2 linked regions of the Marinagarivorans cellulosilyticus genome follow. Each later gene encodes a partner of the first gene's protein in a complex. Links are inferred from orthologs where the notes say so. Each region holds a gene or a part of one and is shown in the gene's direction. Other genes may lie near its edges. The genes, in order: sdhA and MARGE09_RS04185.

Region 1 (6,033 bases):
CGGGTAACTCAATGGTTTGATCTAAACCGTCGACTGTCAGTTGCGCTTTCTTTTCGGTCATTACCGACTCCTGTAACTGGATTTATCTAATAAATAAACTTAGCACGTTAGTGCTGATACCACAGCACTAAGCCATCTTATTTTATGCGGTTAAGACTTGCTTACCGGCCTTCAAACACCCAAACAGACACCAAGGTGGCCACTAAAAACGCCGCTAATCTAGCACGGCGACAAAGTTTATAGCTAGTATCACGCCAAGTTAGCCGCTGTTTATGGTGCACCATGGTCTTGCAATCACCCAATTGGGTGAAAATTAACCGGCAACTACGTGCAATCGGCGCGTAGTATAGTTAAAAATCCTGCACCATAGAAACCATTAATGAAGCGACAGCCAGTAATATCTGCTTTACTTGTATAAGTTTCAGTCAAAAAGCGCCACATTGGTGCGTAAAAATGCAACCGTAATCATATTGGCACAAAACGATCAGCAAGCCCTTGATTCATAAGGCTTAGAAAACAAAAGTTAGTTTGTATTTTAGGTGGCGCATCTCTATAATTCAGCGCGTTTTTTAAGGTTATATAAACGCTTTTTAGAAATGGCACGCTTACCTAAGCGCTAAAAGCAATAATGTGTTAATAGACAGCCACAATATATCTGGCAATAAAACAAAACTAACATACGCTAGCTGCATAACAGATCGAGCGATAGCAAAGTTAGAATATATAAGTGCTTAGTTAGAATTAAACTAGCCATAAATTAATGCGACAGCGATAATCATTAAGACGTAACTATCGCCATTGCGTATAGCTAAACTGTATTACAAGAACCATTCATTCAAAAAAGGTGTGGTGCAACAGTGAAAAAAGACAGGCCTGTCAACTTAGATTTAACAACAATCTCACTACCTATAACTGGGTATGTATCCTTTTTGCACCGTGTATCTGGGATCATCATGCTTGCCGGCATTTTAATTCTTTTATGGATGCTAGACACGAGTTTAAGCTCAGAACAAAGCTTCAACGAGCTCAAAGAAACCCTTAGCAACCCAGTAATTACGTTTGTTGTTTGGGGCGTATTAGCCGCCCTTGCTTACCACACCGTAGCAGGCTTGCGACATTTATTGATGGATATGGGTATTGGCGAATCACTCGAAGGCGGCCGAGCCGGCGCCAAAGCGGTTGTTGCACTAGCGATTTTATTCATCCTGCTTATTGGAGGCTACCTAATATGGTAACTACTGCCACCAGCCTTTCTCGGAACGGCGTATCCGATTGGATTATTCAGCGCTTTAGTGCCGTCATCCTTGCCGCTTACACCTTATTTATAGCTGGCTTTATTGTTTGCCACCCCAACATGGACTACCAAACGTGGCAGGGCCTTTTTGATCAGCTTTGGATGCGTATTTTTAGCTTGCTGGCATTACTGAGCATCGCAGCGCACGGCTGGATCGGCTTGTGGGGCATTGTTACAGACTACCTCACTTCTAGAATGCTTGGCGCCAAAGGCTTGGTTTTACGCCTTATCGTTTTATCAATTTATGCATTAATTACTGTAGCCTACCTCGTTTGGGGTCTCGAAATTTTGTGGGGAGCCTAAAATAATGGCGACAATGAGAACAATCACTTTTGATGGCATCGTTATTGGCGGCGGCGGCGCGGGCATGCGTGCAGCTTTGCAAATGGCCCAGTCCGGTTTTAAAACGGCCGTAATTACCAAGGTATTCCCCACCCGATCACACACTGTGTCTGCGCAAGGCGGTATCACTTGCGCAATTGCCAGCGACGACCCCAATGATGATTGGCGCTGGCACATGTACGACACCGTTAAAGGCTCAGACTACATTGGCGACCAAGACGCCATTGAATACATGTGTTCTGTCGGCCCTGAAGCGGTTTTTGAATTAGAACACATGGGATTGCCCTTTTCGCGCACAGAAAACGGCCGCATTTACCAACGCCCCTTTGGTGGTCAATCTAAAGATTTTGGCCGCGGAGGCCAAGCAGCCAGAACATGCGCTGCTGCCGATCGCACCGGCCATGCGCTATTGCACACGCTTTATCAACAAAACGTCAAAAACAACACTACATTTTTTAATGAGTGGTTTGCTGTAGACCTTGTTAAAAACCAAGATGGTGCAGTAGTTGGCGTTATTGCCATTAATATTGAAGATGGCGAAACCGTTTTTGTAAAATCAAAAGCAACCGTATTAGCCACCGGCGGTGCTGGGCGCATTTATGCCTCAACCACCAACGCCCACATTAATACTGGCGATGGCATCGGTATGGCTTTACGCGCTGGCGCCCCAGTGCAAGATATTGAAATGTGGCAGTTCCACCCCACCGGCATTCACGGTGCGGGCACCTTGGTAACAGAAGGTTGCCGCGGTGAAGGCGGCTACCTTATCAACAAAGACGGCGAACGTTTTATGGAGCGCTACGCTCCCAACGCTAAAGACTTGGCAGGCCGTGACGTCGTTGCCCGCTCGATGGTGCTAGAAATTTTAGAGGGTCGCGGCTGCGGCCCCGATGGCGACCACGTACTCCTTAAGCTAGATCACCTTGGCGAAAAAGCATTAAACGCAAAGCTGCCTGGCATTCTAGAATTATCGCGCACTTTTGCTCATGTTGACCCCGTCAAGGCCCCTATCCCAGTCGTACCGACGTGCCATTATATGATGGGCGGCGTCGCTACAAATATTAATGGCCAAGCCATTACCCAAGATGCTGACGGCAACGATAAAATTATTGATGGCCTATATGCGTGCGGCGAAGTAGCGTGTGTATCGGTGCACGGCGCCAATCGTTTAGGTGGCAACTCGCTACTTGATCTCGTAGTGTTTGGCCGAGCAACCGGGCTATATCTTGAAAAGGCATTGCGCGAAGGCATTGATATGCGCGAAGCCTCACAAACAGATATCGAAAGCGCGACTAGCCGTCTTGAAGCGGTTAATAATACCAATACTGGTGAATCGGCCTCAGTACTACGCAAAGAATTACAAACCGTAATGCAAAACCACTTTGGCGTTTTCCGCAAAGGCGAGTTTATGCAAGAGGGCATCACAAAAATTGCCGACCTACGCAGCCGAATCGAAAACATCAAACTTGAAGACAAAAGCAACGCGTTTAATACAGCACGCATAGAAGCACTTGAAGTGCAAAACTTGTTAGAAGTTGCCGAAGCTACAGCCATTGCCGCCGAAGAGCGCAAAGAATCACGCGGCGCCCATGCCCGCGATGACTTCCAAGAACGCGACGATAAAAACTGGCTATGTCACTCGCTTTACTTCCCTAGTGAAAAACGTGTGGGCAAGCGCGATGTTAATTTTGCGCCTAAAACAATGCCTAAACTCGAACCTAAAATCCGTACGTACTAATTTAAAGGGTTGATGAAAATGCTGAAAGTTGAAGTCTACCGATACAACCCCGAGACAGATGCGACCCCGTATATGAAAACTTACGAGGTCGATACGGACGGAAAAGACGTTATGGTTCTCGACGTTTTAGAAATGTTAAAAGCACAAGATGCCTCATTGTCTTTTCGCCGCTCTTGCCGCGAGGGCGTATGTGGATCCGATGGCATTAATATTTCGGGAAAAAACGGGCTTGCATGCATAACGCCACTATCGGCTTGCGTTAAAAACAATAAACTGGTTTTGCGGCCTCTTCCCGGTTTGCCGGTTATTCGAGACCTAGTGATCGACATGAGTCAGTTTTACGCCCAATACCGCAAAATTGAGCCGTTTCTACAAAACGATACGCCAGCACCTGCAATCGAGCGCTTACAATCACCAGAAGAACGCGCCAAACTCGATGGCTTATACGAATGCATTTTGTGTGCTTGCTGTTCAACTAGCTGCCCATCATTTTGGTGGAACCCCGATAAATTTATTGGCCCTGCAGGTTTATTACAGGCTTATCGCTTTTTGGCCGACAGCCGCGATACAGCGAATGAAAAACGCTTAGGCAACCTTGACGACCCATTCAGCGTATTTCGCTGTCACGGTATTCAAAACTGTGTGGCAGTTTGCCCCAAAGGCCTTAACCCTACGCGGGCTATTGGCCATATTCGCAGCATGCTGTTACACAACGCAACTTAAGCTCGACCGTCGGTGGCGCGAAAAACGCGCTTCCGGCCTATAATGCATACAGGGGTCGCTTATCGCGACTCATTAATCGGCCTTCGGCCAAGACTGTTTAGTCAAGCAGCGTCCAATAGCATTAGCTGTAACCTGTTCGACTGGCGTACCCAGATAGACGGTGGGAAAACAATGCAACAGAGCCTCATGGAGCTTCTATGGAGTACTTCACATATCTCAGGCGGTAACGCCAGCTATGTCGAAGAAGTGTATGAAACCTATTTGCGCGATCCCAATTCCGTTCCAGCCCCGTGGCGCGAATACTTCGATAAATTACCTCGCGTCGAAGGCAACTCAAACCCCGATGTACCACACTCAGAAATTATCGAATACTTTGAGTTGCTCGGTAAAAATCGTGCAAGGCCTATTATTGCACCAGGCTCCGGCGCTGGTAATATCGCACATGAACGCAAACAAGTTGAAGTAGTTCAACTCATCAATGCTTACCGTCTTAGCGGCCATAAAAAAGCCAAGCTAGATCCGCTTGGTTTAAACAACGGCAAAACCGAATTAGAAGAACTCGATCTACATTTTCACGGCCTAAATAACGCCGATTTAGACATTGTTTTTCAAACCGGTGATTTATCTTACGGCGCGGCAGAAGCCCCCTTAAAAGACATTATTGCCGCACTAAATCAAACTTACTGCAACACAGTAGGCGCCGAGGTAATGCACATAACGCATTACACCGAGCGCAAATGGTTGCTACAACGCCTAGAAAGCCAGCGCTCCAAAGCAACCCTGAGCAAAGAAGCCCGCATCGATTTGCTCGAACGCCTAACCGCCGCAGAAGGCTTGGAGAGACACCTCGACAGCAAATACCCTGGTACAAAGCGCTTTGGTCTCGAAGGTGCCGAAAGCTTAATCCCTATGCTTGACGTGTTAATTAAAGGCATAGGTACCCACGGCGCGCGCGAAATGGTATTAGGTATGGCGCACCGTGGCCGCTTAAATACACTGGTGAATATTCTAGGGAAAAACCCTGCCGACCTGTTTGAAGAATTCGAAGGTAAAAAGCTGGTTGATACCTCTGGCGATGTTAAATATCACCAAGGCTTTTCATCTAATGTAATGACGCCTGGTGGCGAAATGCATTTGGCCCTTGCATTTAACCCCTCCCACCTAGAGATTGTTTCTCCGGTTGTAGAGGGTTCGGTTCGCGCCCGCCAAGACCGCCGCAAAGACACCGAGCGCAATCTGGTTGTTCCTGTTGTAATTCACGGCGACGCCGCTTTTGCAGGCCAAGGCGTTGTGATGGAAACATTCCAGATGTCGCAAACCCGCGCCTACCAAACCGGCGGCACGATCCATATCGTCATTAACAACCAAGTTGGTTTTACCACTAGCCGCAAAGAAGATATGCGCTCAACACAGTACTGTACTGATGTTGCCAAAATGATCGAGGCGCCCATTTTCCATGCTAATGGCGACGACCCAGAAGCGGTTGCTTTTGTCACTAATTTAGCAGTAGATTACCGCAACGAATTCAAAAAAGACGTCGTAATCGATTTGGTGTGTTACCGCCGTCGCGGCCACAACGAAACCGACGAGCCCTCTGCAACCCAACCGTTAATGTACTCGGTTATTCGCAAGCACAAAACAACGCGCACACTCTATGCCGAGCAACTTGCAGCGCAAAACATTTACAGCGCAGAAGACTCCGTCAAAATGATGGACGCCTATCGCGCCGCGCTAGATGCCGGTGAGCATGTAACACGCGACCTCGTCAAGGAACCAGACTCTTCATTGTTTGTGGACTGGACACCCTACATTGGCCACGACTGGACAACACAAGCGAACACCACTTACGAATTAAAAACACTGCAAAACTTGGCGGATAAACTAACAACAATTCCGGACGGCATTGTTGTGCAACGTCAAGTTTCCAAAATATATG
Region 2 (5,947 bases), 2.2 Mb from region 1 along the record:
TGTGTTTCCTTTGTATTAATCAAATAGAACGGTTGATATGACTGGTTAAATTGTATTGTGTATGCAACGCGTTGCACACCGATGTTGAACCCTAAAGGTTATACCTTACTTGCCTGTACAGGAGCTTAAGCATTTGAAAATGTTAAATACTGGGTACCTCTAAAAGAGGGATAGTTCAAACTGTTCACAGGGTTAGTCGCTAGTGTGGCAGGATTCTTACACAATAATTTTAAAATTTTTATCACAAAACGTCTTTTGATGAAAGTATGCGCTGAAAATACAGGCGAATAGACTAAAAACCCGCACAGTGCGGGCTTTGGTAGGGGAGGGAGAGGGCGGCTGTTTAGTTGAGCAACTTCATGGCTGCAGCCATGTCGTCGTCTACACCTTCGGCAATAGCCGATTCGATGTCGAAATCTAACCCTAGGCGGTCAAAGGCGGTAACGGTGCTGTAGTCTAAATCGCCAAAGCGTTGCGCGCTGGCGGCTAAGCTTTGCAGCATGGCGACGGTGACAATATCGGAATAATCAGCTTTATCGGCGGCGCGGGTGAAATCTACATGGCTAAGCGGCACGTTGCAGATTTCGGGCGGGAAGTCCCACTCGGTTAATATGCGAGCGCCCAATAAACTGTGGATCTCTTGAATAATGCTGTCTAGCGTCATGCCATCGCGCAGTAAGGCGGGGTAGTGCTCGGCAAATTGTAAAATAGGCAATATGCCGATTTTGTGGGTAAGCCCTGCAAGGGCAGCCATATCGGGCCGCAATTTGGTTTGAAACTTACAAATCATCGTGCACATGCCAGCGGTTTCCGACGATATAGTCCAGACATCGCGCAGGCGCTTGTCGACCATGTCGGTTGTGGCTTGGAACATTTGTTCCATAGCTAGGCCAATGGCCAGCGAGCTGGTGGTGGCCAAGCCCAAGCGCATAAGGGCCATGTTCAAGTCTTGGATGTCTTGGCTGCCGCGGTAGAGCGCACTATTGGCGACTTTAATAATGCGCGCTGTTAGTGCGGCATCGTGGCCAATAATGCCCGATAGCTTTTTAATATCCACTTCGGGGTCATCGGCGGCGTCTCGGACTTTAATAGCCATTTCTGGCATCGTCGGGAGAATCAGCTTATCGGCTGCAATGGCATCACATATGGCTTTATAGACCTTCTGCGATATGGGTGACATTGATGCTGCTGTGGACATACTGTGCCCTCGTTAGAGTTTCCGTTCCCTTAAGGTATAGCATAGGGAAGCGGGAGTGGCTGTAGCGGCATGGTATGAACGGGGCGATTAGCAGGACTATTGTCCGCGTCTTGATCGGTAGCTGTATTTGTCACGATGCCAGCAACAAATAAACTGGGTGCTTCGGCGTCAAAGGCTTTGGTGCAGGCAAGCAGCGCATAACCGGTTGCATTGCTGGCTATGGCAGCTACCTCACCCACTGCTTTGCCTTCGGCGTTAATAATACGCTGGCCTACACTGATGGGCTCACAGGGTTGCTCATCAAGCTGAAGGGCGTGCACGCGTTGCTTGCTTTGCCCTTTGTAGTGCACGCGAGCAATAATTTCTTGGCCTGTGTAGCAGCCTTTTTTAAAGTTAATGCCGCCGATTAAGTCAAAGTTAAAGGCTTGAGGTAGGTGAGCATCGCTGGTGGCTTGTTGAACTTCGGCGCGACCTTGCTCAATCATTAATAGCTGCCAGCGGCTGGCGGCATAAATTGGGTTTTGTGCCAGCAGGGGCTTTATGTTATCTAGACCTAGGGCGCAGTGAGTGCTCACCCAAAGCTCGCCCAGATTATTGCTGTGCTGTAATACAGTGCCTGCTGGTGTGATGCTAAATTGGCCGCCTTCGAGCTTGTTACTGCTGATACTTTCGGGAATAGCGCCCACAATGCCCAGCGCTAAGGCTTGGCTAATTTCACACTGTGCCTTGGAAAATACAATGTACCTTTGCAGTGCTTGGGCCGTGCTTTTCGCAATGCTGCTGTGTACGCGCAGGCCAACACAATCGTCAGCCAATAATGCCATGGTAAAGCTGCTGAGCATGCGGCCGTTCACATTGCAGTGAGCCCCCAGTCGCCAATACCCCTGCGTAAGCTGGGTTACATCACAAGTGCATTGGCCCTGCAAAAACTTAATGGCATCTGGCCCTGTAATGGTAATGATTGTGTGTTCGGTGAGCGGAATTAGGCCATCACCGGTATGGCTAGCGGCAACGGTGGTGGGGGGAAGTAATGAAGTCCAAGCGCTATTCATGGTGCTACCTTATATTGTGTGCCGGCAATGGCGGCCAACAGAATGTACTGCGAATGTGGCAGGCCAGCGTATAATAGCTGGCTATATTGTAGAGTGTGTACAACACACGATTATTGAGGTTTTTTTATGGAATACAACCGCCTGAAGTGGGCTAGCCGGCGCGGCATGCTAGAGCTGGATTTAGTGCTCATGCCGTTTTTAGAGAATGTTTACCAAACCCTGCCGCCAGAAGATCAAGCGCTTTATGTCGAGCTGCTTACTAACGAAGATCAAGATATGTTTGGTTGGCTGCTCAAACACAAGGAGCCACCTACCGAAGGCTTAAAGCGTATTGTAGCTATTGTAATGGATAATACTGGCCTAAAGGTTTAATGCCTGCACTGAATGGGTAATAAATATTACCCGATAAACTATGCGATATAACAAGCCAAGGATTGCGCGATGTATAAAAAAGATAAGGATATTATCTTTAAGGTTGCACCTACGTATTTTGTTCCTAGCGTACAGCTATTGCTTTTTCTAGTGGCTGGGCTCAGTGTGTTATTCGGGCCTTTTATCGTCACCGCCAAAATCATTTTTTGCCCTGTATGGTGTTGTCTTGGCTTTTATTATTACATGCAATACGTGCGTCAGCGTAGCTATAGTCAATTACGCTTTAGTAACGGTAACCTATTGCTAATTTTTAGAAACGGGCAAGAACCGCAGTTAGTACATTTTTGCGGTAGCCAGCGTATTCTGCCGTGGTTAGTCGAGCTGAACTTAAAGCTAGAAGATGGCAGTGTTATTCACTGGGGAATCAGTTTCGATACTATGGATGCCGACAGTTTTCGGCAGTTAAAAGTCTTTGTGCAAACGCGGGTAGATCAGCTGCAATCCCCATGAACCCATAAGCTCGGAATAGGACGTACTTATCAGCTTAAAGCTGAAGGAATAGTTACGTCCCGTTTAGTTAATCGCTAAGTGTTAAAAAGGTTAACCTTAACACTTGAGGAATATATTTCCGTGGCTTGTTCTAAGTCAACCTAGTTCATAATAGCTACTGAGGTACGTTAGTTTTGCGCTGCGCGGGCTTCATTAACCAGCTTGTTTGGCGTTTAGCGAATTGTGTGGCTGGGCTATCCAATTCTATTTGATCATAAGCATATAAATAATTATTGTTACCTTCTGTGCCTAGGATAGCGACATGAAATAAGTGTGGCGTGTTGTCGGGTGAGTTGGGTCTGTAGTCAAAGGTCCATGATGTTTGAGTGACAAGGTTGTCATCGTTAAGGCTGACTTCTGAATTATAGGCGGGGAGATATCTGTGATTACCATCATCGTCTGTTTCATAGAGGTAAAAGATAGCTATTGTGGCGTTGCTTATGTTATTGCGGTAATTCGCGGTAATTGTGAATGTATAATCCATATTACTGATAGCTTGCTTCGGTGTTATAGATTGAATCTCTATGGCGGGGCTATCGCATGAATCTGGAACTTGAGGGATGCTTTCAAGGGTAACGGTATAGCCCGCATCACTAAGGAGTAGATTGCCATCATTCAATGACAATGTTGTGATCCCTCCCGTCTGGTCGGTTACAGTGTTACCCTCAATAGTTTGTATTGAGCCATTAAGTTCATAATTTCCAGCGACGTTGCATTCGTAGTTCATGATCAGGCCCTGTGAATCAATCTCAAAAATCAGATTGTTGGCAACCTCGCTGGAAACGATCTCCCCATTAATACTAGCATGCTCAAAAGACCAAACTCCTTGAAACTGATTTTCAGGCGTAGTGTTTTTGTCACTGCCGCAGCCAGAAAGTGAAACAATTAAAAGAGAAGAGCATGCGGCTAATTTGAATGTTGTGATTGTATTCTGATTCATTTTTACTCCTTAATTTACGAGTTTGGCGTACGTATACGTTGCTGATTACAAGTTAAAACCAGCCTTGGTCGCTGATGAATTGAGAGATATTGATAGGGTTCCCCTTTAGTAATAATTATCAGGGAAGTTTCATTTATACCATATCGTTCAGTATTTGCTAGTGCGCAATCTTCTAGAATCATCACCATTCAACGAAATTTTTTTTGATTGAGTTGGTCGCTAAAATAAAATAGTTTCAGCTGCAACTTTCTCAGGTTTTGGGCGTAAGTAGTCTTAATCTGTTATTTATAAAGCAATAAACCAGTGAGTTTGGCAACGCTAAATTTTTGGGGGCTCGGCGAGTTGTCGCTTGTGTTTCAGCGATGACATATTATTGGCTGAAGGGGGCGACGAAGCGCTTAAAGCGAGGGGGATTACTTTACATCACGAACCGGATTGTATTTCGAGAATTAACACGGCCGCGCGCTTTTGAATGTGAGCCTAACAGAAAAAATGTGGTCGGTTTATGGTCTAGAGCCTGCAGGGGGGATGAGCTTATGGCGGGTAATATTAATGCCTCTGTAATGACTATTAATAGTATGCAGAGGCATTAATACGCTAGGGCTTCTCCTTTCCCCAATAAAGACACCCTATAGCCGCAATTAAACACAGGCTGCCAAGCACAGTAAACAATAAAGTATAGTTTGCTTCTGTAACGGCTTCGGTGGGTATGAATAAATGAATCGATAATAGCGGTAGGGTGGCTATCGGTGTTATAAATTGACCAATAAAAAAACAAGATGTTAGCTTTCCCATTTTTTGCCCTCGTTGTTCGGGGGGGCAGCGGGACATTAACCATGTGATTAAATTGGGGCGAATAACACCTAGGCCAAAACCCAAAATAATTAAAATAGCCATTAATGCCAGTTGGCTCATTAATGGGCTTTTTATATCGAGTAATGCTTGCTGGCTTGTTGCCCAAAAAATAAAGCCTAGCGCGATAATGCCAAACCCCCCAGCGTGCAATCGATGGGTGCTAGTTATAGGCTGAAAGCGATGGTATTGGCTGGCGGTAACCGCCATCACTAATAGCATTAGGGCTATGAAATAACCACTATACTGGGCGTTAGCCGCTGCGCTAGTATTTAGCGCTTGTAAATAAAAGGGTAAATGCACGGGAATAGCATAAAGCGCTAGAATTTCTACAATGGCCAGTGCGCAGCAACCCCACAATAAATAATCACGCGGTTGCGTGTTGTGCTTAGTTGCATTTAATGGCGTTGTTTGGGGCTGCGCATTAGCCTGCGGAATACTAGTGGCTTGTGGTGCCGACATTTTCATGGGGTTTACAGCCCATAGCATAATGGCCGGCAGCGTAAGAAATGCTAGGCCGTATAAAGCAAAAGGGTATAGCCAGTTGGCGCCAGCTAAACTATTGGCAGTAGCAATAAATACCACGCCGCCAAAGCCGCCAAAAGCGGCTTGTAAGCCTAAATAGTGCCCGCGCTTCGGTCCTGCATAATAGTCACTAAATAGTGTTGTGCAGGTCACCATAATGCCTGCCACACTAATGCCCAATAAAAACCGTAAGATCAAGATAGCACTTAAAGAATGGCTCACGACCATAGCGGCAGTACCTAGCACGCCATAACTTATTACGGATATTATTAATAATAATTTTTTATCGTAAATGTCTACGTAGCGCCCAATAAAAGGTGCGCTAAGGGTGATGGCTAAGCCTGGTAGGGTCATAGCCATTTGCACCCAAAAATCAATATGCTGAATACTCGAAAACTTGTCGGCCATAGCCGGTAGAGATGGTGCAATTGTAGCGCCGGCCATTACTGTTAAAGTACT

The links.
Region 2: the proteins of sdhA (region 1) and MARGE09_RS04185 are in contact, whole or in part, in a crystal structure (PDB 6C12), measured with the Escherichia coli proteins. The link is inferred for Marinagarivorans cellulosilyticus from one-to-one orthologs.

What each region holds. Positions count from the first base shown.
Region 1 is NZ_AP023086.1:3,265,398-3,271,430, reverse strand. What follows is about bases 1,031-3,987. They hold sdhA (succinate dehydrogenase flavoprotein subunit), read left to right. Parts: upstream 1,031-1,601; coding sequence 1,602-3,374; downstream 3,375-3,987. Other genes in these bases: MARGE09_RS13065 (succinate dehydrogenase iron-sulfur subunit), read left to right, coding at 3,393-3,987; sdhD (succinate dehydrogenase, hydrophobic membrane anchor protein), read left to right, coding at 1,229-1,597; sdhC (succinate dehydrogenase, cytochrome b556 subunit), read left to right, coding at 1,031-1,235. Also shown: MARGE09_RS13085 (citrate synthase), read right to left, coding at 1-61; more of sdhC, read left to right, coding at 858-1,030; more of MARGE09_RS13065, read left to right, coding at 3,988-4,097; MARGE09_RS13060 (2-oxoglutarate dehydrogenase E1 component), read left to right, coding at 4,269-6,033. UniProt on the Escherichia coli protein: Two distinct, membrane-bound, FAD-containing enzymes are responsible for the catalysis of fumarate and succinate interconversion; the fumarate reductase is used in anaerobic growth, and the succinate dehydrogenase is used in aerobic growth.
Region 2 is NZ_AP023086.1:1,050,013-1,055,959, forward strand. Bases 1,129-3,999 are described here. They hold MARGE09_RS04185 (FAD assembly factor SdhE), read left to right. Parts: upstream 1,129-2,376; coding sequence 2,377-2,622; downstream 2,623-3,999. Other genes in these bases: MARGE09_RS04175 (HDOD domain-containing protein), read right to left, coding at 1,129-1,198; ygfZ (CAF17-like 4Fe-4S cluster assembly/insertion protein YgfZ), read right to left, coding at 1,228-2,250; MARGE09_RS04190 (protein YgfX), read left to right, coding at 2,692-3,132; MARGE09_RS04195 (hypothetical protein), read right to left, coding at 3,287-3,999. In the rest of the region: more of MARGE09_RS04175, read right to left, coding at 344-1,128; more of MARGE09_RS04195, read right to left, coding at 4,000-4,111; MARGE09_RS04200 (MFS transporter), read right to left, coding at 4,709-5,947. UniProt on the Escherichia coli protein: An FAD assembly protein, which accelerates covalent attachment of the cofactor into other proteins.